DNA from 2 places in the Streptomyces sp. OZ13 genome. Region 1 is predicted to be linked to the other one. Evidence: riboswitches for the same ligand, from Rfam matches in the RefSeq annotation. Region 1 holds a riboswitch; the other holds the start of a gene.
The links. Region 1 has a riboswitch for S-adenosylmethionine ahead of thrC (threonine synthase). Riboswitches for the same ligand answer to the same signal wherever they lie in the genome.

Region 1 (14,533 bases):
AGCGCTGGGACGCGGTCACCGGGACCGTACGCGCCCCGGCCCCCGACCCCGGGGTCGCGGCCGTGCGGGCCGAGCTCCCCGGTTTCCTCGACCGGATCGACGCCTGGCAGGGCACCTGGATCGAGGAGAAGGGCCGCGCCGTCGCGGTGCACACCCGCCGCGCCGAGGACCCCCAGGCCGCCTTCGACGCCCTGCGTGAGCCCCTGGCCGCGCTCGCCTCCCGGCACGGCCTGATCGTGGAGCCGGGACGCATGGTCCTCGAGCTGCGCCCGCCCGGCGTCGACAAGGGCGTCGCGCTGTCCGAGTACGTGCGGGAAGTGGGCGCCGGGTCCGTGCTGTACGCGGGCGACGACCTGGGCGACCTCGCCGCCTACGGCGCCGTCGAGAAGCTGCGCTCCGACGGTGTGCCCGGACTGCTGCTGTGCAGCGGCAACGAGGTCCCCGAACTGGCCGACCGCGCCGACCTGGTGCTCCCGGGACCGGCGCAGCTGGCGGACTTCCTGGCCTCCCTGGCCCGGCGCGTTTAGGGCCTCTCGTTTGGATCATGCCGGGCTCGCGTGGTCTGGCACGCACTCCCCCGTAGCCCTCCGGGCACGGGAGGTGCCCCCACGCCGCGTTGTCGTCGGTCGGCATGGCTCCGCCATGCCTCCCTCCTCCGCCTTGCGATCGCACGCACCAGACCCCGCTCCCTGATCCGGCCTGATCCAAACGAAAGACCCTCGGTCCTGTCCGCCCGGGCAGGGCCTAACCCTCCTCGCGCAAGGCCCGGAGCTGGTCGAGGAACCACTGCCGCGGCGGCAGCGCGGTCGCTGCCGCCGCCAGGCGCTTGGAGCGCTCGGCCCGCTCGTCGGCGGACATGGTCAGCGCCTCGTGGAGCGCCGCCGCCGTCCCGCTGATGTCGTACGGGTTGACGGTGATCGCGTCTTCGCCGAGCTCCTCGTGGGCGCCGGCCTCCCGTGACAGGACCAGGGCGCAGCCGAGGTCGGTGACGACGGGTACCTCCTTGGCGACCAGGTTCATGCCGTCCCTGATCGGGTTGACCAGGGCCACGTCGGCCATCCGGTACGCCGCCAGCGAGCGGGCGAAGTCGTCCTTGACGTGCACGACGACCGGCGTCCAGCCGGCCGTGCCGTACCGGGTGTTGATCTCGTCGGCGAGCCGGGAGACCTCCGCCGTGTAGTGGCGGTAGACCTCGAGGTCCTGGCGTGAGGGATAGGCGAGCGCGATGTGCACGACGCGTTCGCGCCACTCGGGGTGCTCCTCCAGCAGCTCCTGGTAGGCCTGGAGGCCGCGCAGGATGTTCTTGGACAGTTCCGTGCGGTCGACGCGCACGATCGTCCGGCGGCCCTCGCCGGCCTGTTTCCGCAGGGCGGTCATCCGCTCGTCGACATCGGGGCGCGCGGCCCGCTCACGCAGGAAATCGGCGTCGGCACCCAGCCCGTGGACCCCGAGCCTGGTCCGGTGACGGCCGCGGCCGGGCATGCGGAACTCGAAGCTCGGTTCCTGGTCCTTCGGCCACAGCGACGTCCCGTCGTACGGCGCGAGGACGGCGGCGGCACAGCTCTGGAACGCCCGCATCCACCGCTTGGTCAGGAACCCGAGCCGGTCGGCGCCGAGCATGCCGAGCAGCAGTTCCTCCGCGATGTCGCCGGGCAGCATCGCGAAATACTCCGGGGGCGCCCACGGGGTGTGCGAGAAGTGGCCGATCCGCAGGTCGGGACGGAGTTCGCGGAGCATTCCCGGCACCAGGGCCAGGTGGTAGTCCTGCACGAGAACAACGGCGTCGTCGGCCGCCTCCGCGGCGAGCGCCTCGGCGAAGGCCCGGTTGTAGATCCGGTAGGCGCCCCACTGGCGCCGGAACTCCCGGCCGAAGGCGGGCTCGAGGGGCGTCTGGTACAGCATGTGGTGGACGAACCACAGCACGGAGTTCGCGATGCCGTTGTACGCGTCGGCGTGGACGCCGGCGTCGATGTCGAGCATCCGCACACCGGGTTCGCCGACCCCGCGCCGGACCGCTTCGCGGTCGCCGTCGCCGAGGGCCGCGCACACCCACAGCGACTGCGCGTCCGAGCCGATGGCCGACAGGCCGGAGACGAGTCCTCCACCGCCGCGGCGGGCGTCGAGCTCTCCGTCCTCGTTCAGCTCGTAGGAGACAGGGCCGCGGTTGGACGCGACGAGGATCTGGGCTGCGTCGGAGACCATGTGCCGAAATCTAGCCCGTACCGCAAAAGCTCAAACGTGCGTACGGCGCCTCGCAGGTCAGTGGTCGCGGCGGCCGCGGGTGGCGGCCACGGCGATGATGCCGGCCGCCGTCAGGCTCAGCGCGACGCCGCCCAGCAGCCACAGCTGCTCCGCCGTGCCGCCGGTGCGGGCCATCTCCACGTGACGGACCGGTTCCCGGCCCTGGAGGCCGTCGGTCCCGCCGGCGGACCCCTCCGGGCCGCCGGCGTCCGAGGCCGCGGCGGGCGCGTCCTCGGCGTGGCCGTCCGTCCGCTGCTCGGCCGCGCCGGGAGCGGTCCGGGCCGCCGGCTGCTCACCGGGGAGCGTTCCCGGCATCGCCGGCCCGGCAGGCACCGCCATCGCGGGGACGGCCGGTCCGAACACGGCGGCTGCGGTGACCGCCAGGGTGCCGAGGAGCCGGGTCAGCCGTTCCGTGCCGCCGGAGGGCGTCTCCTTGCGGTGCCTGCCGCGGCCGCCCGGAGATCCGGGGAACGACAGAACAAGAAATCCCATAAGTCCCATACATGGGAAATGTAGGCAAAATGACCGGTCGGTCCTGCTTATGCGGCGCGACGCGCCGCGTACTCACTGATCTCGAGCATCGGCGGGCGCTCCTCGGTGTCCACCGGGTGGGTCACCGGCACGAAGCCGTTCCCCACACGCTCGAACTGCGTGATCGACGGGCGCACCAAATGCGGGCGGGCGAGCCTCAGTTGGGCGGTGCGGTAGATCGTCGCGGCCATTCTGCCGAGCGCCTGCCCGTCCTGGTGGCGGTGCTTGCGGGTGCCGACGTCGACCTGGGCCAGCGCGTCCAGGCCCACCAGGTTCAGGGAGTCGACGAGCAGCCCGAGCTCGACGCCGTATCCGACGGGGAAGGGCAGCCGCTCCAGCAGCGAGCGTCGTGCCGCGTACTCGCCGCCCAGCGGCTGCACGAACCCGGCGAGCTGCGGCCAGTGCAGGTTCAGCAGCGGCCTGGCCATCAGCTCGGTCACCCGCCCGCCCTGGGCCGGGGTGCCGTCCGGGCCCGGTGCGGCGCCCCCGCCCAGCGGACGGTCGTACATGGCCTTGACGAACTGGACGTCGGGCTCGGTCAGCAGCGGGCCGACGATGCCGGAGACGAAGTCCGCGGAGAAGTCCCGCAGGTCCGCGTCGCAGAAGCAGACGATGTCACCGCCCGTCGCCATCAGCGACCGCCACAGCACCTCGCCCTTGCCGGCCACCGCAGGCAGGCCGGGCAGTATCGCGTCCCGGTGCACCACCCGGGCGCCGGCGGCCGCGGCCACCTCCGACGTGCGGTCGGTCGAGGCCGAGTCGATGACGACCAGCTCGTCGACGAGCGGGGTGTTCTCCATCAGCTCCCGGCGGATGATCGTGACGATCTCTCCGACGGTCGCCTCCTCGTTCAGCGCGGGGAGCACGACGCTGACGGTCGTGCCCTGCCTGGCCTTGGCGGACATCAGCCTCTCGAGGGAGCGATCGGACGCGGACCAGGAGCGCCGGCTCAGCCAGCGGGCCACCTCATCGAGCACTTCGCGTCTCCCTTGACAGTCGATCGACAGTCGGTCGTGTGATCCATCTCGCGGGTCGGACGACTATCTCAAGCGTCCGGGGCTTCGGTTACAGTCTTGAGCAACGCGAAGGACCCTCGCATCTCGGGGGGTCCCGGCACACAAACGCCCGGACCGCACGTCCGGAGCCATACCGCTCATCCAGAGGGGCAGAGGGAACGGCCCGTTGAAGCCCCGGCAACCCTCCCGCCGACCGCGAGGTCACGGTGGGGAAGGTGCCAATTCCGTCTCGTGGCGAAGTGCGTCACGAGGAAGATGAGGAGAAAGGGCCTCGCCATCATGGCTGCGCAGACCGTCGCAAGCACCAGCACCTCCGCCACCTCGTCCACCGCCGTGGACCTCGGCCCCGCCGCCGCACTTTCGTGCCGCGAGTGCGGACAGCGTTTCGAACTCGGTCCCATCTTCGCCTGCGCCGAGTGTTTCGGGCCGCTCGAAGTCGCCTACGACCTGCCGAGCGGCAGCCCCGAAGAGCTCCGGAAGCAGATCGAGGCGGGCCCGGCCAACATCTGGCGTTACGCCCCGCTGCTGCCCGTCCCGGCCGACGTGGCCGACAAGCCGAACCTGAACCCGGGCTGGACCAAGCTGGTCAAGGCCGACAACCTCGCCCGCGAACTGGGCGTCACCGGCGGTCTGTTCGTCAAGGACGACTCCGGCAACCCGACGCACTCCTTCAAGGACCGGGTCGTCGCCCAGGCCCTCGAGGCCGCCCGTGCCTTCGGCTTCACCACCCTGTCCTGCTCCTCCACGGGCAACCTCGCGGGCGCGGTCGGCGCCGCCGCCGCGCGGGCCGGCTTCCGCTCCTGCGTGTTCATCCCGCACGACCTCGAGCAGGGCAAGGTCGTCATGGCCGCGGTGTACGGCGGCGAGCTCGTCGGCATCGAGGGCAACTACGACGACGTGAACCGCTTCTGCTCCGAGCTCATCGGCGACCCGCTGGGCGAGGGCTGGGGCTTCGTCAACGTCAACCTCCGCCCGTACTACGCGGAGGGCTCCAAGACCCTCGCGTACGAGATCTGCGAGCAGCTGGGCTGGCGGCTGCCGGACCAGCTGGTCGTCCCGATCGCCTCCGGCTCCCAGCTCACGAAGATCGACAAGGGTCTTCAGGAGCTGATCAAGCTCGGGCTCGTCGAGGACAAGCCGTACAAGATCTTCGGCGCCCAGGCCGAGGGCTGTTCGCCGGTGTCGACCGCCTTCAAGGCCGGCCACGACGTCGTGCGGCCCCAGAAGCCGAACACCATCGCCAAGTCCCTCGCCATCGGCAACCCGGCCGACGGCCCGTACGTGCTGGACATCGCGCGCCGCACGGGCGGGGCCGTCGAGGACGTGAACGACGAGCAGGTCGTCGACGCGATCAAGCTGCTGGCCCGCACCGAGGGCATCTTCGCCGAGACGGCCGGTGGCGTGACGGTGGGTGTGACGAAGAAGCTGATCGAGGCGGGCCTGCTCGACCCGGCGCTCACCACCGTCGTGCTCAACACCGGCGACGGTCTCAAGACCCTCGACGCCGTCGCGGAGACCTCGCAGGCGACCGCCGTCATCCGCCCGAGCCTGGACGCGTTCCGCGACGCGGGCCTGGCCGCCCACTGAGAACCTTGCTCCGCACTGCCACGCCGTACTCCGCCGAGAGGTGACGAACATGAGCGTCAACGTCCGCATCCCCACCATCCTCCGTACGTACACGGGCGGCCGGGCCGAGGTCCCGGCGGAGGGCACGACCCTCGCCGAGGTCATCGCGGACCTGGAGAAGAACCACACGGGCATCGCCGCCCGCGTCCTGGACGACCAGGGCAAGCTGCGCCGGTTCGTCAACGTGTACGTGAACGACGACGACGTCCGCTTCGAGCAGGGCCTGGAGACGGCCACGCCGGACGGTGCGGGCGTGTCGATCATTCCCGCCGTCGCCGGCGGCTGACGGATACAGGAGGAGCGGCCGCTGAGCTCTCCCCAGAGATTTACCCGCAGTTACTGAAATTGCCCCCTCCGCGAGAGAAGCGGAGGGGGCAATTCTGCATGGTTGAGCGCGGTAGAGTTTGGGAAGCCCCCTTCGCCGGCCGCTCGAGAATGCCTTCAACTTCCGCAAGAATGCGGCCGAACCATGCGATCGAATTGCCACTTAGGCGTTATTTGCCGGGCCCGACTTGCCCCGGAATTCCATGAATTGACACGGATCGGTCGTTCGGTACTGCCCAGATTTCTCGTCCGATTGACCTGTTGCAGAGGGCAGTTGGGCAGATACATTCAGCCGCGGTCGACGCGTTCCGGCGCACACCCCTCCTGCTGGGGTGGAGGTCTGACCCGGGTCCGCGAAGTGCGGTCCTGCGCAAGGGCCAGTAATAGGGGAGTTAGGCATGGCTCAGGGCACCGTCAAGTGGTTCAACGCGGAGAAGGGGTACGGCTTCATCGCGGTCGACGGTGGTGCGGATGTTTTCGTCCACTACAGCGCGATCCAGATGGACGGTTACCGCACCCTTGAAGAAGGTCAGCGAGTCGAATTCGAGATCTCGCAGGGCCAGAAGGGTCCGCAGGCGGACATGGTCAAGCTCGCCGTCTGATCCAACTGATCGAGGCGCGATCGGCCACCGACGCACTCACGCATGAGGGGCTCGCCTCCCGGCCACCGGGAAGCGGGCCCCTCACGCGTGTCCGGACACTGCCGCGGGCGCCGGCGCCGGCCGCGGCGTCCCTCGAGGAAGCCTGGGCCAACCCCTCGCCCGACCGCCCTCCACCGGGCGGCCTTGCTCGAAGGCGCTTGCACTCTCATGGGTCGAGTGCTAATCATTGGCGTTAGCACTCTCCCAGTGAGAGTGACAGAACTTGGATCGGGTCGGTGAGGCCCGCGAGCCGGGTGGGGCAAGGAACCACAAGGCGCGCAGGCCGTCCGTCGCGGGCGCCGGATGCGATCCGAAGCAATCCACCCCAGTCCGGGAGGACCACTTCACATGGCCAAGATCATCGCGTTCGACGAGGAGGCACGGCGCGGTCTCGAGCGCGGGATGAACCAGCTCGCCGACGCCGTCAAGGTCACCCTTGGCCCCAAGGGTCGCAACGTCGTCCTCGAGAAGAAGTGGGGCGCCCCCACGATCACCAACGATGGTGTTTCCATCGCCAAGGAGATCGAGCTCGAGGACCCGTACGAGAAGATCGGCGCCGAGCTGGTCAAGGAAGTCGCCAAGAAGACGGACGACGTCGCCGGTGACGGTACGACCACCGCGACCGTTCTCGCCCAGGCGCTCGTCCGTGAGGGCCTGCGCAACGTGGCCGCCGGCGCCAACCCGATGGCCCTGAAGCGCGGCATCGAGAAGGCCGTCGAGGCCGTCTCCGGTGCCCTGCTCGAGCAGGCCAAGGACGTGGAGACCAAGGAGCAGATCGCCTCCACCGCCTCCATCTCCGCCGCTGACGTCCAGATCGGTGAGCTCATCGCCGAGGCCATGGACAAGGTCGGCAAGGAAGGCGTCATCACCGTCGAGGAGTCCCAGACCTTCGGTCTGGAGCTCGAGCTCACCGAGGGTATGCGCTTCGACAAGGGCTACATCTCGGCGTACTTCGCCACCGACATGGAGCGTATGGAGGCGTCCCTGGACGACCCGTACATCCTGATCGTCAACTCCAAGGTCGGCAACGTGAAGGACCTCCTTCCGCTGCTGGAGAAGGTCATGCAGTCCGGCAAGCCGCTGCTGATCATCGCCGAGGACGTCGAGGGTGAGGCCCTGTCGACCCTGGTCGTCAACAAGATCCGCGGCACGTTCAAGTCCGTCGCCGTCAAGGCCCCGGGCTTCGGCGACCGCCGCAAGGCCATGCTGAACGACATCGCCATCCTCACGGGCGGCACGGTCATCTCCGAGGAGGTCGGCCTCAAGCTCGAGAACGCCGGCCTGGACCTGCTGGGCCGCGCCCGCAAGGTCGTCATCACCAAGGACGAGACCACGATCGTCGACGGTGCCGGTGACAGCGACCAGGTCCAGGGTCGCGTCAACCAGATCCGTGCCGAGATCGAGAACAGCGACTCGGACTACGACCGCGAGAAGCTCCAGGAGCGCCTCGCGAAGCTGGCCGGCGGCGTGGCCGTCATCAAGGCCGGCGCCGCGACCGAGGTCGAGCTCAAGGAGCGCAAGCACCGCATCGAGGACGCCGTTCGCAACGCGAAGGCGGCCGTCGAGGAGGGCATCGTCGCCGGTGGTGGCGTGGCCCTGCTCCAGGCCTCCTCGGTCTTCGAGAAGCTCGAGCTCCAGGGCGACGAGGCGACCGGCGCCAACGCCGTGAAGCTCGCGCTGGAGGCCCCGCTCAAGCAGATCGCCGTCAACGGTGGTCTCGAGGGCGGCGTCATCGTCGAGAAGGTGCGCAACCTGCCTGTCGGCCACGGCCTGAACGCCGCGACCGGTGAGTACGTCGACATGATCGCCGAGGGCATCATCGACCCCGCGAAGGTGACCCGCTCTGCTCTGCAGAACGCGGCCTCCATCGCGGCGCTGTTCCTGACCACCGAGGCCGTCATCGCCGACAAGCCGGAGAAGGCCGCCGCGGCCGCTCCGGGCGGCATGCCGGGCGGTGACATGGACTTCTGATCCGCTCGCGGATCGGCAGACCGGTTTCACACCGAGGGCGGCACCCCTGCACGGGGGTGCCGCCCTCGGGCGTTCCCCGGCGGCGCACGGGCAGGACGTACGCCCACGACCGCCGCCGGAGCCGACCTGGGGGTGACCGGCCCGAGCGGGTGGGGCAAACCCCCTGCCGGATACGGGAGTTGGTCCCGTGGGGCCGGGCGCGCGGATCCGGGAGGGTCGTGCCATGGCAATCACTCGAACGTTCCGTCTCCGGCCCGCCGTCACCGTCGCGCTGACGCTGCCCGCCCTCGCGACCGCGCTGGTCGCCCTCCCCGCGCCGTCCGCAGAGGCGACCGCCCGGCCGGCGTCGGCAGTCCGGTGGGGCCCGTGCCCCGGGACCGGGCTCGACCCGCGCCAGGAGTGCGGGACGGTGTCCGTGCCGCTGGACCACGCCGAGCCGCGCGGGCCGCACATCACGCTGGCCGTGTCCCGGCTGCGCAGCGAGAAGCCCGAGGCCCGGCGCGGCACGCTGCTGATCATCCCCGGCGGACCGGGCAACCCCGGTCTGCACGAGCCCTCCCGGCGGGGGAAGGCCCTTCCGCAGTCGGTGCGCGACGCGTACGACGTCGTCAGCTTCGACCCGCGCGGCGTCGGCCGGTCCGCACCCGTCAGCTGCGATCTCCCGCACGACGACCTCGCCATGGAGCGGCTGCGCCCCTGGCCGGCGCCCGACGGCTCCGTCGACCACAACGTCGCCGCCGGCCGTCGCCTCGCCGACGCCTGTGCCGAGAACGGCGGCGAGGTCCTGCGCACCGTCAGCACCCGCAACGAGGCGCGCGACATCGACCGCGTCCGGGAGGCGCTCGGGGAGCGGAAACTGTCCGCGTGGGGCGTCTCGTACGGCACCTACGCCGGCGCCGCCTACGCGCAGATGTTCCCCCACCGCACCGACCGCTGGATCCTCGACAGCAACGACGACCCCGACCCGGAGCGGGTCGCGCGGGGCTGGCTGGCGAACTACGCGGTCGGCGTCGAGGACGTCTTCCCCGACTTCGCCGCCTGGGCCGCCGATCCCGCCAACCCGGACCGGCTGGCGGCGACACCGGAGGAGGTGCGGCCCCTCTTCCTCGCCCTCGCCGCCCGCCTGGACCGCGCGCCGATCCCCTGGCCGGGCGCCAACCCCGAGGAGCTGAACGGCAACGTGCTGCGTCAGACGCTGCTCGACAGCCTCTACTCGCCCAGGCGTTTCCCGGTCGTCGCCCGCCTGATCGCCGCCGCCCGCTCCGGGGCCGCGCTGCCGGCCCCGAACACGCTGCCGGACGAGGCCATGCAGAACACGGTGGCGGCGTCGGCCGCGACCATCTGCAACGACGTGGACGCCTGGGGGGACGACCAGGCCTCCTACGAGAAGGCCGTGGCCGACAGTCGTGAGCGCCACCCGTTGACGGCCGGGATGCCCGTCAACGTCATGCCGTGCGCCTTCTGGGACCTCGGCCCCACCGAGCGGCCCGTCCGCGTCACGCCGCACGGCCCGTCCAACGTCCTCCTCGTCCAGAACGACCGTGACGTGGCCACCCCGCTCGCGGGCGCGAAGAAGATGCGGGCGGCCTTCGGGGACCGTGCGCGGATGGTCGTCGTCGACGCGGCCGGCCACGGGTCCTACGTCGACAACGGCAACGAGTGCGGCGACGCGACCGTGACCCGCTTCCTGCTCACCGGGGAGCGCCCGGCGCGGGACCGCTACTGCGCCTCCTGACCGGCCGGGGCCGGCGCCGGACGCGGCCGGCCCATCACGGCGGCCACCAGCAGGTACGGCACGGCCAGCAGCGCGAAGACCCTGCTGTGGGAGGCGTACGGCGACAGTGCCGCGTACGTGCCGTACGCCAGCAGCGAGGCGATGTTGGTGCCGAGGCCCGTCAGCGAGGTGATGGTCGCCCGGCTCCTGCCGGTGATCGCGGCCTGGAGGCGTACGTCGGCCAGCACGTCCGCGAGCTGGAAGACGAGGAACGCGACGGCGAGCAGGGCGAATCCGGCGGGCGTGCCCGACAGCGCGCCCGCCGCGAGCGCCACGGCCGCGGCCGCGACCAGCGCCCCGGTCGCCCGGACCGACAGCCGTTCGCCGGCCGTCACCAGCAGCGAGCCGAGCGTCACGCCCACCCACACCACCAGCACCAGCAGGGGGACGGTCTCGGTCGCGACACCCGTGGCGGCGGCGAGCAGCGGCACGTACTCGTCCAGCACGCCCCAGATCGACGTGATCACCACGGCGAGGACCATCGCCCGCCGGACGGGACGGCTGCCGCGCACCTCGGCCAGCCCGGAACGCAACGTGGCGAGGTAGCCCGGCCGTTCGGCGGTGTCGTGGTGGGCGGTGGCGCGGTGCTCGGGGAGCGTCGAGCCGGCCGCCGCGCACAACAGACAGGCGCCGATGCTCCCGGCCCACACCAGCGCGTCGCCGCCGAAGGCGAGCGCCGGCGCGGCGGCGGCCGTGGCCGCGGCGGTCGCGGCCATGCCGAAGGCGGCGGCCCGGCCCATGATCCGGCCGTAGCGGTCGGCCGCGCCGAGCCGTTCGAGTTCGTCGTGCACGAGCGCTTCCATGGAGCCGGAGCGCAGGGAGCCGCCGACCGCCCAGAGCGTGAAGCCGGCGGCGTAGGCCGCGTAGGAGGGGGTCAGCGCCCACAGCGCGAATCCGACGGCGGTCAGCAGCGGGCCGGCGACCAGCGTGACGCGGCGGGACACCGCGTCGGCCCAGACGCCCGACGGCACTTCGACCAGCAGGCCGACGACGCACCAGATGGCGAAGAGGGAGGAGATCTCTGCGGTGGTCAGGCCGTGTTCGGCGAAAAGCAGGGCGTAGAGGGGGTAGAGGAGGACGAAGTCCTCAAGACCCGCGTAGGCGTAGAGCCTTCGCTCGAGCCGGCGGACGCCGCGGACGCCGGGGTCCGGCGGGCATGACGAAACGGTGAGCATGCGTGTGGTCCTTCTGCGGAACGGACGGGGGACGCCGGGTGCTCACCCGCGCGGCGGCCCGCGACAGCCCGTTCCAGGACCCGCTGCGGTGGATCAATGTCGTCGTCGGCTCATGCGGCCCAGTTTACGCCCGGGGCCGTCGTCGAGCGGGTTGTTATCAACTTGCTCCGGAAGGCCGGGCCGCACCCGGACACGCGGGGTGAGGAGATCGGGATACCCGGCGGTTGCGCGGCGCGGAGGTGTGGTGCTCATGGCAGCAGTGGTGCGGTCCGCCGACAGGCCGCGGTCTTCGGCGGGGTCGCGGACGGCGGACCGGTCGCGGATCGCCGAGGAGGCGGTGGCCCGGCTCGGGGAGGGCCTGGCGGGGGTGTCGGTGACCCTGCCGTCGCTGGGTGTGGATGTGGTGTCGCCGGCCCGCCATGTGCCGGGCTGTGCACGGCAGTTCGCTCTCCTGGAATGATCGGCGGACCACTCCAGGAAGGGCGCAGGCGTGACATTCGGGGGACAGGATCCGTACCGGCGGGCGGGGCAGCCGCATCCGGGAGTACCGCCGCATCCGGGGGTGCCGCCGCAGCCCGGGCCGTATCGGGGGCCGGGTCCGTATCCGGGGCCGCCGCCTCATCCGGGGCCGTACCCGTACCCTCCCTACGGTCCGCCCCCGTCGCTGTGGCAGCAGTTCCGCCAGGACGAATGGCCGCCGCTGGGCGAGGTGTTGCGGCATGTGCGCCGGATGCCCGGCTGTCTCTGGGTGATCGGCCTGCTCTGTGTGTGGCCGGCTCTGATGGTGCTGCTGGGCTACCCGCTGGCCAGGTCCGCCCGCCGTCGGGCGAGGCTGCGGTTCCCCGCGCACAGCCACCGGCGGTACCAGGACCCCGAGGTGTGGCGCGTGCAGAAGACCAGGGCCTGGGTGGCGCTGGTCGCGTCCTTCCTGATCCTCGCCGCCTACGGGACCGAGGCGGACTGGGCACAGGTGCAGGATCAGTATCTTTTCCGGCTGGTCGTCACGCCGTGGCTGCTGCTCCTCACCGCTCCCGTGGTGATTTTCGTCCTCTTCCGGCTCGCGCCGCCGCACGCACGGCCCGGCATGCGGGCCAGGCTGCGGCCGGCGGTCCGCTCGGTGCTCTGGTACTTCGGCGCCTTCACGGCCGTACCACTGCTCTTCGCGGGCGTGATGCTCCTCGGCCGGAGCTACGAGGGCAGCCGTCTCAGCCCGCTGATCACACTCGCGCTGTTGCTGCCGGTGCTGTGGGTGCTGTTCTTCGTCGTCTTCGCGTCGACGACGGCGCTGCGTACCGCTTTCAACACGGCCGACGCGCACGCGGCTCTCCCCGCCCTGCTCACCGGCGTCCTGGTGTGGGAACTCGCGGCGATCAACCTGGCCATGGCCGGGGCGCCGCCGGGGCCGCCGGTCGTCCAGTTCTGCGCGGTCCTCGGCGGCCCGGCGTCGGTGACAGCGGTGGCGTGGTGGGAGATCGCCCGCCTGCGCACCAGGTACGGAGTGACGCTGCGCGGCTGAGGCGGCCGACGCCTCGGCGCGTGCCGTCTCGCACGGTCTCAGGTTCTCGTCATCGGACAGGGGGAAGGTCCTCTCCCGACGGACCGGCCACGGCTCGCCGTGCGCGGGCGAAAACAGGGGGAGCGACATGTCATTGACCAGAGGACGCACCGGACCGCGGGCTCTGGCCGCGTCCGTGCTGATGCTCGGGCTGTTACTGGGCACCGGCGGCGGCTCCGCGGAGGCGTCCGCCGGGGCGCAGACGCAGTCGCCCGGCCACACCCGCAACCTCACGGCCGACGGGGGGAAGAAGGAGCGCAAGCCCGCTCCGTCCGGGAGATCGCTGACCCGGATCGAAGGCGACTGGTACAGCGACCCCCTGGGACACCGGTCCTACGTGCACCGGCAGGCGGTGTGGGGCCACCGGTCGCAGCTCGACGGCGGCAAGAACCCGCGTCGGATCGACGGGAGCCGGAACGTCGCGATCGGGTTCGTGGACATCACGGGACTCGACGACGTGGACACCCGGGGCCTGGAGGTGGTGGAGACCGCCGCGTTGAAGCACGACGACCCGGCGCTGTACGAGCGGTTACGCATGGACGAACGCCCCGGGATCGAGAAGTTTGCCGTAGTCCCGCACGCCAACGAGGCCTCGGCGGAAGCGGCAGGCAACCACTCCGAACTGAACATCCTCGTCTGGGACCTGGCTTTCCTGAGCCAGGATGTGCGGAAACCGGTGCCCCGGGACCGGCTCTTCGTGATCTACAGCGACCGTTCGCCGTGCAAGGCTCGGTGCGCCGGCCGGATCCCGGCCACCACCGATGTCATCTACGCCGTCGTGAACGGCAAGGGGGCGGCCGACGAGCTCAACGGGCTGATCGACAGCGCGAAGGCGAGTGCCCGCGCCGAGAAGACCACCGTCGCCCGGGAGGTGGCGGCACGGAAGACGCTGATCAAGGAGCGCAAAGCGGCGGAGAGTCAGCGCCTGGCGCAGACCAGGAAGGAGAACCGCTTCTTCCGGAACCCCCGCGCCGCCGAACCGTGTGACGGCCAGGCCCTCGGCCTCCGCTCCCGGCTGACGACCGTCGCGCTGACCGCTCCGCGCAACGCCCCGCAGGCGGCCGACCCGTGCGGAGAGAACGACACCGCGAACGACACCGCGGACGGCCTGACCCGGGCACTGACGCAACCGGTGCCGGAGGCGCCCGGCGGGATCGACTTCTCGTCCCTGCAACTGCGCTATCTCGCCGACCCCGGCGACGGCAGCGGTCTGCAGTACTCCTTCCAGGCACCCCTCTCCGCCGACGGCGGCAGTTCTCCGGGAGCGGGCCTCGACGCCGCGGAGGGCAGCTCGGACGCTTTCTTCGTCTGGCTCTCCCTCGACCCGTCGGCCTTCTGGGTCAACCTCAATCCCGACGAGCCGGACCGCATCGTCGACGACCGGCTCGGACGTACGGACGCCGGACGCGCCCTGCTCGAGGCCGATCTGCAGATGAAGAAGACGATCGGCAAGCTCATCCACCCCCACTCCGCACGAGGCCGGACGTTCTGGGACGGCATCCAGGGCAACTGCATGTCCTACCGGACGTGGATCCTGCCCGCACCCGCATCGGTCCGCCAGGACGGCGACAAGCTCTACATCCTCGACGCGCCCCTCGACGTCAAGATGGAGACCCAGTACCTGAAGCAGCGGGGCGAGTCCGCCACCGGTACATGTCCCCAGCAGAGCAAGGCCACCG
Region 2 (14,533 bases), on a different contig from region 1:
CGGCCGTGGCCGCCGCCGCGGACAGGACGGTGCCCCGGGCACTCCGTGTGAGGCCGGGCTGTGAGGGTCGGCGGTGGGACACCACGTGCCGCGCTCCCTTCCGCAGGACTTTCGCAGCGGTTCCGCCGGGACTTCCGGGGAACCGGGTTCGATGCGCGGCAGAGAGTAACCGGGTGAACACGAGGTGACCAAAGCCCCCGGCGGGCACAAAGAGTGACGCCCCGCCGGAGACCACAGGTCACCGGCGGGGCGTCGCGTCAGTACGAAGGGGACGAATTCCCCCGTTCGGGCGGGTGCGAGGACCCGCCGAACGATCCGTCCGACTGCCTGGGCGGCAGTCCGTCCGACCGTGCGTCAGATACGCACGCCGAACTGGAACGGCATGTTGTTGATCGACTCGTAGCGCACGTTGGTGCCGCTCCGCGGGGCGTGCAGCACCTGGCCGTTGCCCGCGTAGAAGCCGACGTGGTGCAGGTCGCCGTAGAAGATGACCAGGTCGCCCTGCTTGAGCTGGCTCTGCGAGTAGATGCGGGTGCCGGCGTTGGCCTGCGCCTGCGAGGTGCGCGGGATGGAGACGTCGGCCTGCGCGAACGCCCAGGAGGTGAGCCCCGAGCAGTCGAAGGAGTTCGGGCCGGACGCCCCGTAGACGTACGGCTTCCCTATCTGGGACTGCGCGGCGGCGAACGCGGCGGACGCGCGCTGCGAGGCGGGCACGGCCGGGCCGAGGTCGACACGGGCGCTGGCGCGGTTCGCGCGGCTCTCGTCGGCGGCGAGCGCGGCGCGCTCGGCGGCGGTGAGGGAGTTCAGCAGCCGCTGCGCTTCCGCGAGCTTGCCCTGAACCTCCTTCTTCTTCTCGCCGAGCGTCTTGCGGGTCTCGGCCAGGTCGCCGAGCTTGCTCTGGGCCTCCTGGCGCTGCTGCGCGAGGGTGCGCTGCTTGGCCTGGATCTCCTGGATCGCCTCGGTCTGCTTGGCGCCGAGCTGGTCCAGCGCGGAGGCCTTGTCGAGGTAGGTGTCCGGGTCACCGGAGAGGAAGAGCTGCACGGAGGGGTCGATGCCACCGGTGCGGTACTGGGCGCTCGCCACCGAACCCAGGCTGTCCCTCAGGGTGTTGAGCTCGTCCTGCCCGCGGGCGACCTTGTCCTGCAGCGCGTCGATCTGCTCGTCGAGCTTCTCCTGCTGCTCCTTGGCCCCGTTGTACTTCTCGGTGGCCTTCTCCGCCTCTTCGTAGAGCTTGTCGACCTTTTCCTTGACCTCGCTCTTGCTCGGCTTCGGCTCGGCCTGGGCGGTCTGGGCGGTCAGGGCGACGGCCGCTGCGGCGGTCGCGGTGAGCACGGTCACGCGGGTGCGGCTCGGCTGCTTGGGACGACGGTGGGACGCCACGAAGGCGAGCTCCTTCTTCCTCGAGCCGCCTACCGGGCAGTGGGGGGACGCGAATCCCCGGCGTCCGCGCATCGGGTCCCTGGGGGAAATGGGGTCGAACTGCACGAACTCGGCGGTTCCTTCGCTGTCGCCCCGGATGGGCGATCAACCGCGCGAAGGTTCGAGCCCCGACCTTAGTGACCTTCCTGTGATCACTTCAAATCCTCACAGGAAAAATCTTACCCAGGGAGCCCATTCTTTACTCTCATCACACGTGTAGTAATGGAGACTTGACGCAGCGTCCCACCTGCGGAGACCCGAAATCGGGCATATGCCGCCGGAGTTACGAGACGCGCGAAAGCCGCTTCAGCAACAAGGCGGACGCGACCGGCCTGGCCCCCGCCTTCGCGACGCCGTCGGCCACCTCCCGGTCGGTGGAGACGACCACCACGGGCCGGCCGGGCGGCTCCGCCCTCACCAGCTGGCGGATCAGTTCGTCCGCCGTCACACCCGCCTTGGAGAACAGCACCCGCACCCCGCGCGGCGGCGCCAGCAGCACCGGAGCGGCGAGCTCCGCCCCGTCGAACACGCAGGTGATCTCGGCGCCCGTCCGGGCCGCGAGCATCGACAGGCCGCCCAGCAGCCGCAGCCGCTGCTTCTCCAGCGGCATCGTCGGATAGCCGGTCTTCGTGACGTTGTAGCCGTCGACGACGAGATGCGCCTGCGGCAGCGCCAGCAGTTGGTCGAGGAGGGCGGGATCCGTCTCGGAGAGGGCCCGTGCCGCGATGTCCTTGGGCGACATCCGCCCCGGTTCCACGGCGTCCACCGTGTCCGCCGGGTGCATGCCCGCGGGCGGCAGGGCCAGCTCGCGGCGCAGCCCCTGGGCCGCGTCGAGCACCGTGTCCAGGAGCAGCCGCAGTCGCATGTCCTCGACGGAACGACCCTCGCGGGCGGCCCGGCGGCCCGCCTCGACCGCCGACTCGGCCTCCGCCAGGCGTGCCTTGAGCCGCCGGGTCTCGCTCTCGGCGGCCGACACCTGGGCCGCGGCCTGGGCCCGGACACCGTCGATCTCGGCGTCCCGGTGGCGCAGGGCGGCCTCGCCGCGTTTCAGATCGGCCTGGGCGCTGCGCAGCTTGCGGTGCAGCGACTCGTTCTCCTTGCGGGCGCTGTCGAGTTCGGCGCGCAGCCGCTCGGTCTCCGACCTGATCTGGTCGCGGGCCTGGGCCAGTTCCTCGCGCAGCCGGTCCAGCTCGCGCCGCCCGGCCTCGTCGGCCCGCTCGGCGTCGGCCCGCTGCGCCTCCTCGCCGGCGGCGGCGACCATCTTGACCCAGCCGGCGGGACGCAGCACATAGGCGGCCGCCGCCACGTCCGCGGGGTCCGCGGCGGCGGGCGGCGATCCGGACTCGAGCGCCTTGACCAGCTCGGGCTGGGCCTTGCCGAGCCGTTCGCCGATGCGCTGGCGGAAGAGGGGGTCCCCCTCGAGCGCGGCGGCCATCGCGTTCCCGGCGAACTTGGCGCGCCGGGTGGGCGTGAACCGGGCGTACTGCCGGAGCTGGGCGGGCAGTTCGGCGACGGTCAGGCCGCCGAAGGCGTCGGAGACGAGGGCGACGACCCGTCGCCTCACACCTTCCGGCAGCGGGCGGTCGAGCGCCTCGGCGGCGTCACCGGCCGCACCGGCCGGCCCGCCGCCGTTCTCAGGCTGCTCCACGATCCGTCACCCCTACCACCCATGGGGGCCGCTCCGTTCAGGAACCGGCTCCCGGCCTGTCCACCAGCTCGATCTGGTCCACCGCGTTGCACCAGCGGCATCGGACCGACTCGATGGTCTCACTGACGACCTCGCGCTCCTCCACGGTCGGCTCACCCGCCAGGTCCAGATGGACGTACTCGACGACCTTCGACGAGCGTGTGACGTCGAAGCGCGTCAGATTGCCACAGAGCGTGCAGCGCCACCTGGTCTCGGCGGTCGGCGAGGGAACCGTCGTCATCGTGCCGTCCTCTTGTCTCATGCGGGTGCGGTACCGCGGTGCGCCGTCGAACTGCGGATGTACTGCCTGTAACCCTACGGCCTCGCAGGTACCCGATGTCGCGGCGAGGCACTCTGTACCGTTCGGTCCTGCTACGCCATGCTCTGTCCATGATCAGTAGGTGGGGCACGGCCAGGAAAGCGCTCAGGAACGCGGCCTCGGGGCCGACGGTGACATACGGCTTGATCGCGGTCTGTTGCGCGATCTTCCTCATCAGCCCGGTGTCCGGCTTCAACCCCGTGTACGGCCTCGGTGACCGGCTGCTCGTCGCCCAGGCGGGGTACTTCGAGCGCTGGGGCGTGATCCCCGCCGAGCTGACGGCCGGCTCCCCGGACGCCCTGCTCACTCCGCTCACCGCGCTCTTCGTGCACGGCAGTTGGCTGCACCTGCTGGGGAACATGCTGTTCCTGTTCGTCTTCGGCGCCATGGCGGAGGAGCGTATGGGGCAGCTGGAGTTCGTGCTCTTCTACGTCGGGGCCGGATATCTCGCGCTGCTCGCGTTCGCGGTCGTCAACGCCGACTCCGAGCAGACGCTGGTGGGGGCCTCCGGGGCGATCTCCGCCGTCCTCGGGGCGTTCCTCTTCCTCTTCCCGAGGGCGCGGGTGACCAGCCTGTTCCCTTTCCTCTTCTTCCTGCCGCTGCGATTCCCCGCCTGGGCGGTGCTGATCTTCTGGTTCGTCCTTCAGTGGCTGGCGGCCAGGGGCGCCGGCAGCGGGCCGGGCGTCGCGTATCTGGCGCACCTGGTCGGCTTCGGGGCGGGCTTCGTCTACGCGTGGGGCCGCTACGGGCGTGGGACTAGAGTGAACGCATCCGCAGCGACCGAGGGAGAAAGCCAGCCGTGATCACCGCGATCGTGCTCATCAAGACCAGCGTGGACCGCATCCCCGAGATCGCCGAGTCGATCGCCGCGCTGGACAGCGTCAGCGAGGTCTTCTCCGTCACCGGTACCTACGACTTGATCGCCATGGTGCGCGTGGCCAGGCACGACGACCTGGCGGACGTGATCCCCGGCCGGATCAGCAAGATCCCCGGTGTCGAGGGGACCGACACGCATGTCGCCTTCCGCACCTACTCGCAGCACGACCTGGAGGCGGCGTTCGCCATCGGGCTGGACGCGTAGGTCCGGTCCGGCGGCCGGGGCCGTCCGGGCACGGAACCGGCCGGGGCGCACCGTGGGCCGGACCCGGCCGCGACGCACCGGGGCCGTTCATGAAGGAATCCTCATCCGCGCCTCATCCGGGCTTTCCGCCAGGCTCCGAGGATGACCGGTATGGCATTCACCCATCGCATGGCGACCCTCGCCGCCGTCGTCGCCATCCCGCTCGGTATCGCGGCCACCAGCTACGCCCTGACCGACGCCCCGGCAACGCCCCGGGTGCCACCGGCCGTCGAGCTGGACGCGACGCCGCGTCCCGCCTCACCCGCGCCGTCCGCCACCCCCGGCGGCACCCCCTCGGCCGGCGCTTCGGACAGCCCCGGCGGCGCGCCCGCGAGCCCGCGCCCCACCGGCGACGCCGTCGTGCCGGGTCCTGCGGCCACCGACGACGACGATGACGACGACACCGGTGAAGAGAACTGACCGCCGGATCTCCGCGCGGGTCCGCATTCTGCTCTGGCTGCTCCTGATGATGACGGTGGCCCTAGCGGCCGTCGCCACCACCACCCGGTCACTGCTGCTGCGGGACATCGACCACCGGATCAACCAGCTGCTCACCCAGGAGACCCAGGAGTTCGGGAACTTCGTGCCCCAGGGCGTCGACCCGGACACCGGCCGCACCTTCACCGACCCGGAGAAGCTGCTGCGGGTCTTCCTCCAGCGCCAGTACTCCGATCCCGACGAGGAACTGCTCGGACTGACCCGCCCGGCCGGGCAGAGCCTCCACGTCATACGGCAGTCACGCGACATCCGGGCCTCCGTCGCGCTGCACCCCGACCGGACCTCCCTCTCCGCGATCCTGGACTCCAAGGCATCCTCCGGCGTCCTCGAGCGGCCGGCGGGCGAGGTGCGCTGGGCGAAGGTGCCCATCGACTCCGCCCGGCCGGGTCACCCGGCGGCCTTCGTCGTCGCGTTCCACGCCGACGGCGAGCGCTCGATCGCCGACGACGCGTACCGCACGCTGCTCGTGATCTCCGGTGTGGCGCTGCTGCTGACGACCGGCATCGGATGGGTGGTGGCCGGCCGCATCCTGGCACCCGTACGAGTGGTCCGGGCGACCGCCGAGCAGCTGACCGAGCAGGACCTGACCCAGCGGATCCCGGTCCAGGGCCGTGACGACATCGCCGCGCTCGCCGAGACGTTCAACGCCATGCTGGACCGGCTGGAGCGGGCCTTCGCGGGGCAGCGGCAGTTCGTCGACGACGCCGGGCACGAGCTGCGCACCCCGATCACCATCGTGCGCGGCCACCTGGAGGTCATGGGCGACGACCCGGCCGAGCAGCGCGAGACGGTCCGCCTGGTCACCGACGAACTCGACCGGATGAGCCGGATCGTGGAGGACCTGCTGCTGCTGGCCAAGGCCGAGCGGCCGGACTTCATCCGTCCCGAGCCGGTCCAGCTCGGCGAGCTGACCGCCGACGTCTTCGTGAAGGCGCGGGCGCTGGGCGAGCGTGACTGGGTGCTGGACCAGGTCGCGGACCGCGAGGCGGTGCTCGATCCGCAGCGCATCACCCAGGCCATGGTCCAGCTGGCGCAGAACGCGGTGCAGCACACCGTCCCCGGCGCCCGGATACGGATCGGCTCCCGCGCGCTCGAAGGCCGGCTGGAGCTGTACGTCGCCGACAGCGGGCCGGGTGTGCAGGAGCAGGACGCCGGGGTGATCTTCGAGCGCTTCCGGCGCGGCACCGCCCGGCGCGGCGCCCGCACCAGCGGCGCGGGGCTGGGCCTGTCCATCGTCCGCGCCATCGCGGAGGGGCACCGGGGCGGCCGGGTCGAGCTGCGCCGCACCGACGGCGGAGGGGCGACATTCGTACTCGTCATGGAGGACGCGCTGTGAACCGCATTCTGATCGCCGAGGACGAGGAGCGGATCGCCTCCTTCGTCGAGAAGGGGCTGCGCTCCAACGGCTTCACCACCACGGTCGCCGTCGACGGCGACACCGCTCTCGGCCACGCCCTGTCCGGTGGCTTCGACCTGATGCTGCTGGACATCGGTCTGCCCGGCCGCGACGGCTTCACCGTGCTGCGCGAGCTGCGGGAGTCCCGGGTGACGCTGCCCGTGGTCGTGCTGACCGCCCGCGACTCGGTACGGGACACGGTCGCCGGCCTCGAGGGCGGCGCCGACGACTGGATGACCAAGCCGTTCCGCTTCGAGGAGCTGCTGGCGCGGGTACGGCTGAGGCTGCGCACCGCGGCCCGCGCCCCCGAGGTCACGGTCCTGCGCAGCGGCGATCTCAGCCTCGACCTGCGGACCCGGCGGGCGCGCGCGTCGGGGCGGACGGTGGACCTGACGGCACGTGAGTTCGTGCTGCTGGAACTGTTCCTGCGCCATCCCGGTCAGGTGCTGTCCCGGGAGCAGATCCTCTCCCACGTATGGGGCTACGACTTCGACCCCGGCTCCAACATCGTGGACGTCTATGTGCGGGCGCTGCGCAAGAAGCTCGGCGCCGAACGGCTGGAGACGGTACGGGGCATGGGCTACCGAATGCCGTAGAAGCATGCAAAGGGTGTGTCAGCGGATGAACTTTCCTTCATCCGCGGCTCATCGGCGGCTCACGGCGCGCTCCAAGACTGTTCGTCGTGACCCTCCCCATCCGCCAGGCGGTCCGGCTGTGCGCGGCCCTCAGTGTCTGTGCGCTGCTCGCCGTCCCCACCGTCTTCCCGTCGCTGAACGGTGAAGCACGGCTCACGCTCGCCGTGTTCGCCCTCGCCACCTGCGCCTGGATCGCCGCACCCGTCGACGACACCTACGTCGCGCTCGGGGCCGGGCTGGCGCTCACCGCGACCGGCGTCATCAGCGCCGACACCCTCTTCGCCACCCTCGGCGACGAGACGGTCTGGCTGCTGATCTGCGCGTTCGTCCTGGCCGCCGCCGTCGCCAGGACAGGCCTGGCAGGCCGGGCGGCCGCCTTCCTCGTCGGCGGGGCGCGCACCGTACGGCAGTTGGTGCATCTGACGACCGCGGCGCTGGTGGTCACCGCGTTCGCGGTGCCGGCCACGTCCGGCCGGGCCGCGCTGGCCATGCCGGTGTTCCTCGCCCTCGCCAAGGCGCTCGCCGACCGGAGGCGACTGGTGGTGATGCTGGCGCTGCTGTTCCCGACCGTGGTCCTGCTGTCCGCCGTCGCCACCCTCATCGGCGCGGGCGCGCATCTGATCACGGTGAGCGTGCTGTGGGAGCAGACCGGCGAGCGGCTCGGCTTCGTCGAATGGCTGCTGCTGGGCCTGCCGTTGGCAGTGGTCTCCTCGCATCTGGCGGCGGAGACCGTGCTGTTGACGACCACCTCGCGTGCGGAGCGCCGGGGGCCCGTAAGGATCACCCCCGCACTGCTCCAGGAGCACTCCCCCACGGCGGTGACCGGTCCGCTGACCACCGCGGAGACACGGTGCCTGCTGTTGCTGGGCACGGTGGTGGCGCTGTGGTGCAGCGAGCCGCTGCACGGGGTACCGCCGGCGGTGGTCGCCCTGATCGGCGCGGTGGTGGCGGCATCGCCGGCGCTCGGCACGGTGCGGCTGAAGGACGGGCTGCGGACGGTGCCCTGGCCGTTGCTGCTGTTCATGGCCGCGACGACCGCGATGGGGGTGGCGCTGGCCGAGTCGGGGGCGGCCGGATGGCTGGTGGGCGGGCTGCCCGGGGACCTGCCGGCGTGGCTGTTCCTCACCGTGATCGTGGTGGTCAGCACCGCCGCGCATCTCGTGCTCCAGTCCCGTTCCGCCCGCTCGTCCGTGCTGGTGCCGCTGGTGGTGGCCGCCGCCGTCGCCGCCGGGGTCAACCCGGTCGCCGCGGCCCTGGCGTCCACCGCGGCGGCCGGGTTCTGCCACACGCTGCCCGCCTCCGCCAAGCCGGTCACGCTCTTCGCCGACCCGCCGGACGGTGTGCCCACCTTCACCCCGCGCGATCTGCTGCGGCTGTCCGGGCTCCTCGCGCCCCTCAGCGCCGCCGTCGTGCTGATCTTCGCCCTCACCGTCTGGCCGCTGCTCGGCGTGCCCGTCCTTCTGGAGACCCAGCCATGAGCCGTACCCCCATCCGTATCGCCGTCGCACCCAGCGGTTTCAAGGAGTCCCTGACGGCCCGTGAGGCCGCGGAGTCGATCGCGGAGGGGCTGCGCAGGGTCGCGCCCGACGCGGAGATCGACCTCGTCCCGCTGGTCGACGGCGGTGAGGGCACGGCCGAGGCGCTGGCGGCGGCGACGGGCGGCCGGCTGGTGCGCCGCCGGGCCACGGGACCGCTCGGCACTCCGGTACCGGCTCACTTCGCCGTGCTCGGCGACGGCACCGCCGTGGTCGAGATGGCGGCGGTCGCCGGACTGGCCCTGGTGCCGCCGGACCGCCGGGACCCGGGCGCCACCACCACGTACGGCGTGGGTGAGCTGATCCGGTCCGCGCTGGACACCGGTGCCCGGCGGATCCTGGTCGGCTGCGGCGACTCGGGCACTTCCGACGGCGGCGCGGGCGCACTCCAGGCCCTCGGTGTACGGCTCCTGGACGACCAGGGGCACGAGCTGAGGCCGGGAGGAAGGGAGTTGAGGCGTCTCGCGCGGATCGACAGCGCCGGCCTCGACCCCCGTATCTCCGCGGCCGGGATCCTGGTGGCCTGCAACCCGTTCAACGTGCTGTGCGGCGAGCACGGCGTGGCCAGGGTCTTCGGCCCGCAGAAGGGCGCGACCCCGGCGCAGGTCGAGGAGCTCTCGGCCGCGCTGGAGCACTGGGCCGTCCACCTCACCGCCGCCCTGCCTGCCGCCGTCGACCTGCGGACCGCTCCCGGCACGGGCGCGTCGGGCGGGCTCGGCGCGGGGCTGGCCGCGCTCGGCGCCCGGCTGCTGCCCCGCTTCGACGTGCTGCTGGACCATGTCGACCTGGACGCGAGGCTGGCCCGTGCCGACCTGGTGATCACGGCGGAGGGGGCGCTCGACGACCAGACCGTACGCGGGAAGATCCCGGCGGAGGTGGCCCACCGTGCCAGGGCCGCCGGAGTGCCGGTGCTGGCCCTCGCCGGGACGCTCGGCCACGGCGTGCACGAGGTCAGGGCCGCGGGCGTGGACGCCTACGGGTCGATCGTGCCGGCGCCGGTTCCGCTGCCGGAAGCGCTGGACCGGGCCGGCGAGTTCCTCGCCGACGCGGCCGAACGCGCGCTGCGGATGGTGCTGCTGGGCACCAGGCTCGCGGCCTGAGTCAGCCGCGATCGGGCACGCAACGCCCGTCCTCTGTGCGGTACTTCCACTGCGCGCCGTCGCGGACGAGCTCCTTGACGGCCCGCACGAACCTCTCCACGTGCTCGTCGGGGGTACCCGCGCCGAAGCTGACCCGGATGGCGTTGAGCGACCTCTCCCCCGGCCCGGCCTCCGGGGCGCCGCAGTCGCCGACGTCCTGCGGGTCGCTGCCCAGCAGGGTGCGCACCAGCGGGTGGGCGCAGAAGAGTCCGTCACGGACGCCGATGCCGTACTCGGCGGACAGTGCCGCGGCGAAGTGCGAGCTGTTCCAGCCGTCCACCACGAAGGAGAGGACACCGACGCGGGGGGAGTCGTCGCCGAACAGCGACAGCACCCGGACCTCCGGCACCTCCGCGAGACCTTCCCGGACCTTGGCGATCAGGTGCTGCTCGCGGGCGACCAGCCGGTCGAAACCGGCCTCAGTGAGCGCCTTGCAGGCGGCGGCGATCGAGTAGACGCCGATCACGTTGGGCGAGCCTGCCTCGTGCCGTGCCGCGGTGGTGTGCCACTCGACCTCCACCCCGCCGTCGGCGCGCCGTGCGACGGTGCGCGAGGCGCCGCCGCCGGCGAGGTACGGCTCCGCCTCGCGCAGCCAGTCCGCCCGGCCGGCGAGCACACCGGAGCCGAACGGCGCGTAGAGCTTGTGCCCGGAGAAGGCCACCCAGTCGACGTCCAGCTCCTGGACGGACAGCGGGTGGTGGGGCGCGAGCTGGGCCGCGTCGAGCACGATACGGGCGCCGTGCGCGTGGGCCGCCGCGGCGAGTTCCCGCACCGGCCACAGCTCACCGGTCACGTTGGACGCACCCGTCACGCAGACCAGCGCCGGACCGTGGGGGTCTCGGTGGGCGAGCGCGTGCTCCAGCGTCCGTACCGCGTCACCGGGCGTGCGGGGCGCGTCCAGGTACGTCACCCGGGCATCCCTCCACGGCAGCAGCGAGGCGTGGTGCTCGGTCTCGAAGACGAACACCTCGCAGCCGTCGGGCAGCGCGGCGGCCAGCAGGTTCAGCGAGTCGGTCGTGGACCGGGTGAAGACCACCTGGTCGCCGTCGCGGCAGCCGAGGAACTCGTGCACCACGGCCCGGCTGTTCTCGAACAGGTCGGTGGACAGCTGCGACAGGTACCCGGCACCCCGGTGCACGCTTCCGTAGTACGGGGCGTACGCGGCCACGTCGTCCCACACCCGCTGCAGCGCCGGGGCGCTCGCGGCGTAGTCGAGGGCCGCGTAGGTGACTTCGCCGCCGGTGACGAGCGGGACGGTGACGTCCCGGCCGAGGACCGGCAGCGGGGCACAGAGGGACGGGCCGGCGGCGTCGGCGACAGCGGTCTCGGCGGCGTTCGGGTACACGGACATGGCGGTATCTCCCAGCTGGGGGTACCCCCACCGAAGGTAGGGGGAGAAAGGCGAATCGGCTTCAGGACCCGGATACGGGGTCGCCTCGGCACACGGCGACGCCGTGCGGAGGGTGTTGAAGAAGGGGCGCAGACGCCCTATCGCATTCGCTTGCTCACGAGACTGCTCCCTTGAGGACCAGGACCCCAGGGACGCGGCGGTCGATGACGCCGCGGGGGTCCGCGCTTGCCACAGACCTCGCTGCCTGCGGCCTGGTCTTCACCCGGGGCACCCCGCCACGGACGGAGGGTTGCCGGACAGCGGGCCGGGGCCGTAATCGCTGTCACTCATGACCTTGGCCAGCATCCTGCCACACGTCGCGGCGGACGCAAGGGCGCGGTCCACCATCCGGACCGCGCCCAGGGGCCGTCTACGAGTTGCTGGCCTCGACCCAGCGCTCCAGCGCGGCCCTCGCCGCGCCGGAGTCGATCGACCTGGCCGCCCGTGCCACACCGGCCGCCAGCTGCTCGTTCAGCGTGCCGTCGGTCGGCTCCAGGGCCGCCAGCGCCGCCGCCGAGTTGAGCAGCACGGCGTCCCGCACGGGCCCGGTCTCGCCGCCCAGCAGCCGGCGCGCCACATCGGCGTTGTACGAGGCGTCCGCGCCGCGCAGCGCCTCGACCGGGACCAGCTCGATGCCGATGTCCCGCGGGTCGAAGGTCTCCTCGCGCACGGCGCCGTCCCGCACCACCCAGACATGGGAGGTGGAGGTGGTCGTCAGTTCGTCCAGGCCGTCGTCGCCGCGGAAGACCAGTGCGGACGAGCCGCGTTCGGCCAGCACCCCGGCCATGATCGGCGCCATCCGGGCGTCGGCGACGCCGGTCGCCTGGGCGGTGACCTTCGCCGGGTTGGTGAGCGGGCCGAGGAAGTTGAAGACCGTCCGGATGCCCAGCTCCTTGCGCGCCATGGCGACGTGCCGCAGCGCCGGGTGGAACTTCACGGCGAAGCAGAAGGTGATGCCCGCCTCGGCCGCGACCTCTGCCACCCGCTGCGGGGTCAGCTCCAGATTGACGCCGAGCTTCTCCAGGACGTCCGAGGCGCCGCTCGCGGAGGAGGCGGCGCGATTGCCGTGCTTGACCACCTTCGCGCCCGTACCGGCGACGACGATCGCCGACATGGTGGAGATGTTGACGGTCTTGGCGCCGTCGCCGCCGGTGCCGACGATGTCGACACATCCCCCGGGCACCTCGATCAGATTGGCGTGGCGGTACATCGTCCGCACCAGACCGGTGATCTCCTCCACGGTCTCGCCCTTCGCGCGCAGGGCGACCGCGAAGCCGGCGATCTGCGCGTCGGTGGCCTCGCCGCTGAGGATCCGGTCCATGGCCCACGCCGTCGCGTCCGCGCTCTGGTCGCGGTTCTCGAGCAGGGCGTTCAGCACGCTCGGCCAGGAGTGGGCCGCCACGCTGTCGCCGCCTACTGGGGTCACAACGTTCATGGTCCGCTCCAGGGTCCACAAGCCGACAGGGATGGATCCCACCCTATCCAGCCCCGGGCACGGCGAAGGGCCCCGTCCATCGAGTGGACGGGGCCCTTCGCTGTGGCGACGTGTCTGCCGGACGTGTCCGTCGGGCGATCAGTGGTGGCCGTGGCCGCTCGTGATCTCCTTGTACTCGTCCGCGGTGGGCTTGTCGATCTGGTTGTGCTCGCCGTAGTAGCTCTTGCTGAGCCTGGCGCGCAGCTTCTCGGTGAGCTTCACCTTGCGGCGGACGCCGTTCTCGTCCACGGTCGGGCCGATCTCCGCGGGCTTGTACTGCTCGTGCGCGGTGAGCTTGTACAGGTCGCCCTGCGCCAGCGGCTCGTGCACCTCGACGAACTCACCGTGCGGCAGGCGCTTGATGATGCCGGACTCGCGTCCGTGCAGCACCTTGTCCTTGTCGCGCCGCTGCAGACCCAGGCAGATCCGCTTGGTGATGATGAACGCGAGGACCGGTCCGACGAAGTACGTGATGCGCACGAACCAGGTGATCGCGTTGATCGACAGGTTGAAGTGCGTCGCGAAGATGTCGTTTCCGCCACCGAGCAGCATGATCACGTAACCGGTCACCCAGGCCACGCCCAGCGCGGTACGCGTCGGAGCGTTGCGCGGCCGGTCCAGGATGTGGTGCTCACGCTTGTCGCCGGTGATCCACGACTCGATGAACGGGTACACCGCGAGCACCGCGAGAACGAGACCGAAGAGGACCAGCGGGATGAACACGCCGAGGACCAGGGTGTGGCCCCACAGGTTGATCTCCCAGCCCGGCATCACTCGGACCAGACCCTCGGCGAAGCCCATGTACCAGTCGGGCTGGGCGCCGGTGGACACATGGTCCGGGCGGTACGGGCCGAGCGCCCACACCGGGTTGATCGTGAACATGCCCGCGATCAGTGCGATGACACCGAAGACCAGGAAGAAGAAGCCTCCGGCCTTGGCCATGTACACCGGCAGCAGCGGCATGCCGACGACGTTCTTGTTCGTACGGCCGGGGCCCGCGAACTGGGTGTGCTTGTGGTAGAAGACCAGGATCAGGTGGGCCACCACGAGACCGAGCATGATGCCCGGCAGCAGCAGGATGTGGATCGAGTAGAACCGCGCCACCATGTCGTGGCCGGGGAACTCGCCGCCGAACAGGAACATCGACAGGTAGGTGCCGACGATCGGCGTCGCCAGGATCGCGCCCTGCGTGAAGCGGACACCGGTGCCGGAGAGCAGGTCGTCCGGGAGCGAGTAACCGGTGAACCCGGTGAACATGCCGAGGACGAACAGCAGGAAGCCGAACAGCCAGTTGATCTCACGCGGCTTGCGGAACGCGCCCGTGAAGAACACGCGCATCATGTGCACGAACATCGCGGCGAGGAAGATCAGCGCGGCCCAGTGGTGGATCTGCCGGATCAGCAGACCACCGCGGACGTCGAAGCTGATGTCCAGGGTCGAGGCGTACGCCTCGGTCATCCGGATGCCCTGCATCGGCACGTACGAGCCGTGGTACTCGATCTCGTTCATGCTCGGGTGGAAGAACAGCGTCAGGTACACACCCGTGAGGATGATGATGATGAAGCTGTAGAGCGCGATCTCACCGAGCATGAAGGACCAGTGGTCCGGGAAGATCTTGCGCATGTTGGCCTTGGCCAACGAGTAGATCCCGAGCCTGCCGTCCGCCCAGTCGGCCACCCGCTCGCCGGCGGGCGCCTTCTTCTTCGTATCCGTTGCAGTGCTCATCCGCGCTCCCAGAAGGCAGGACCGACGGGCTCTTCGAAGTCGCCGAGCGCCTCGAGGTTGCCCTCGGCGTTCACGCCGATCCGCAGCTGCGGAAGCGGGTGACCGGCCGGACCGAAGATGACGCGGGCGCCGTCGGAGAGGTCGAAGGTGGACTGGTGGCACGGGCAGAGGACGTGGTGCGTCTGCTGCTCGTACA

Region 2: linked by a shared signal. The riboswitch ahead of ACTMTU_RS16595 (aminotransferase class V-fold PLP-dependent enzyme) and the one ahead of thrC (threonine synthase) in region 1 are both predicted to bind S-adenosylmethionine.

What each region holds. Positions count from the first base shown of each region.
Region 1 is NZ_JBQHCZ010000019.1:22,378-36,910, reverse strand. Features, by position in the region: gene otsB (trehalose-phosphatase) at 1-527, shown strand, start outside; gene ACTMTU_RS30995 (alpha,alpha-trehalose-phosphate synthase (UDP-forming)) at 745-2,202, opposite strand; gene ACTMTU_RS30990 (hypothetical protein) at 2,260-2,742, opposite strand; gene ACTMTU_RS30985 (glucosyl-3-phosphoglycerate synthase) at 2,781-3,749, opposite strand; SAM riboswitch class I at 3,923-4,050, shown strand; gene thrC (threonine synthase) at 4,068-5,375, shown strand; gene ACTMTU_RS30975 (MoaD/ThiS family protein) at 5,425-5,700, shown strand; gene ACTMTU_RS30970 (cold-shock protein) at 6,137-6,340, shown strand; gene groL (chaperonin GroEL) at 6,728-8,350, shown strand; gene ACTMTU_RS30960 (alpha/beta hydrolase) at 8,574-10,085, shown strand; gene ACTMTU_RS30955 (MFS transporter) at 10,070-11,299, opposite strand; gene ACTMTU_RS30950 (hypothetical protein) at 11,550-11,759, shown strand; gene ACTMTU_RS30945 (hypothetical protein) at 12,030-12,815, shown strand.
Region 2 is NZ_JBQHCZ010000006.1:5,211-19,743, reverse strand. Features, by position in the region: gene ACTMTU_RS16650 (NlpC/P60 family protein) at 1-85, opposite strand, end outside; gene ACTMTU_RS16645 (NlpC/P60 family protein) at 355-1,380, opposite strand; gene ACTMTU_RS16640 (NYN domain-containing protein) at 1,703-3,067, opposite strand; gene ACTMTU_RS16635 (hypothetical protein) at 3,105-3,347, opposite strand; gene ACTMTU_RS16630 (rhomboid family intramembrane serine protease) at 3,497-4,228, shown strand; gene ACTMTU_RS16625 (Lrp/AsnC family transcriptional regulator) at 4,225-4,506, shown strand; gene ACTMTU_RS16620 (small hydrophilic protein) at 4,657-4,965, shown strand; gene ACTMTU_RS16615 (ATP-binding protein) at 4,937-6,379, shown strand; gene ACTMTU_RS16610 (response regulator transcription factor) at 6,376-7,035, shown strand; gene ACTMTU_RS16605 (SLC13 family permease) at 7,122-8,552, shown strand; partial or broken gene ACTMTU_RS16600 (glycerate kinase family protein) at 8,549-9,750, shown strand; gene ACTMTU_RS16595 (aminotransferase class V-fold PLP-dependent enzyme) at 9,711-11,099, opposite strand; SAM riboswitch class IV at 11,316-11,433, opposite strand; gene trpD (anthranilate phosphoribosyltransferase) at 11,509-12,573, opposite strand; gene qcrB (cytochrome bc1 complex cytochrome b subunit) at 12,712-14,337, opposite strand; gene qcrA (cytochrome bc1 complex Rieske iron-sulfur subunit) at 14,334-14,533, opposite strand, start outside.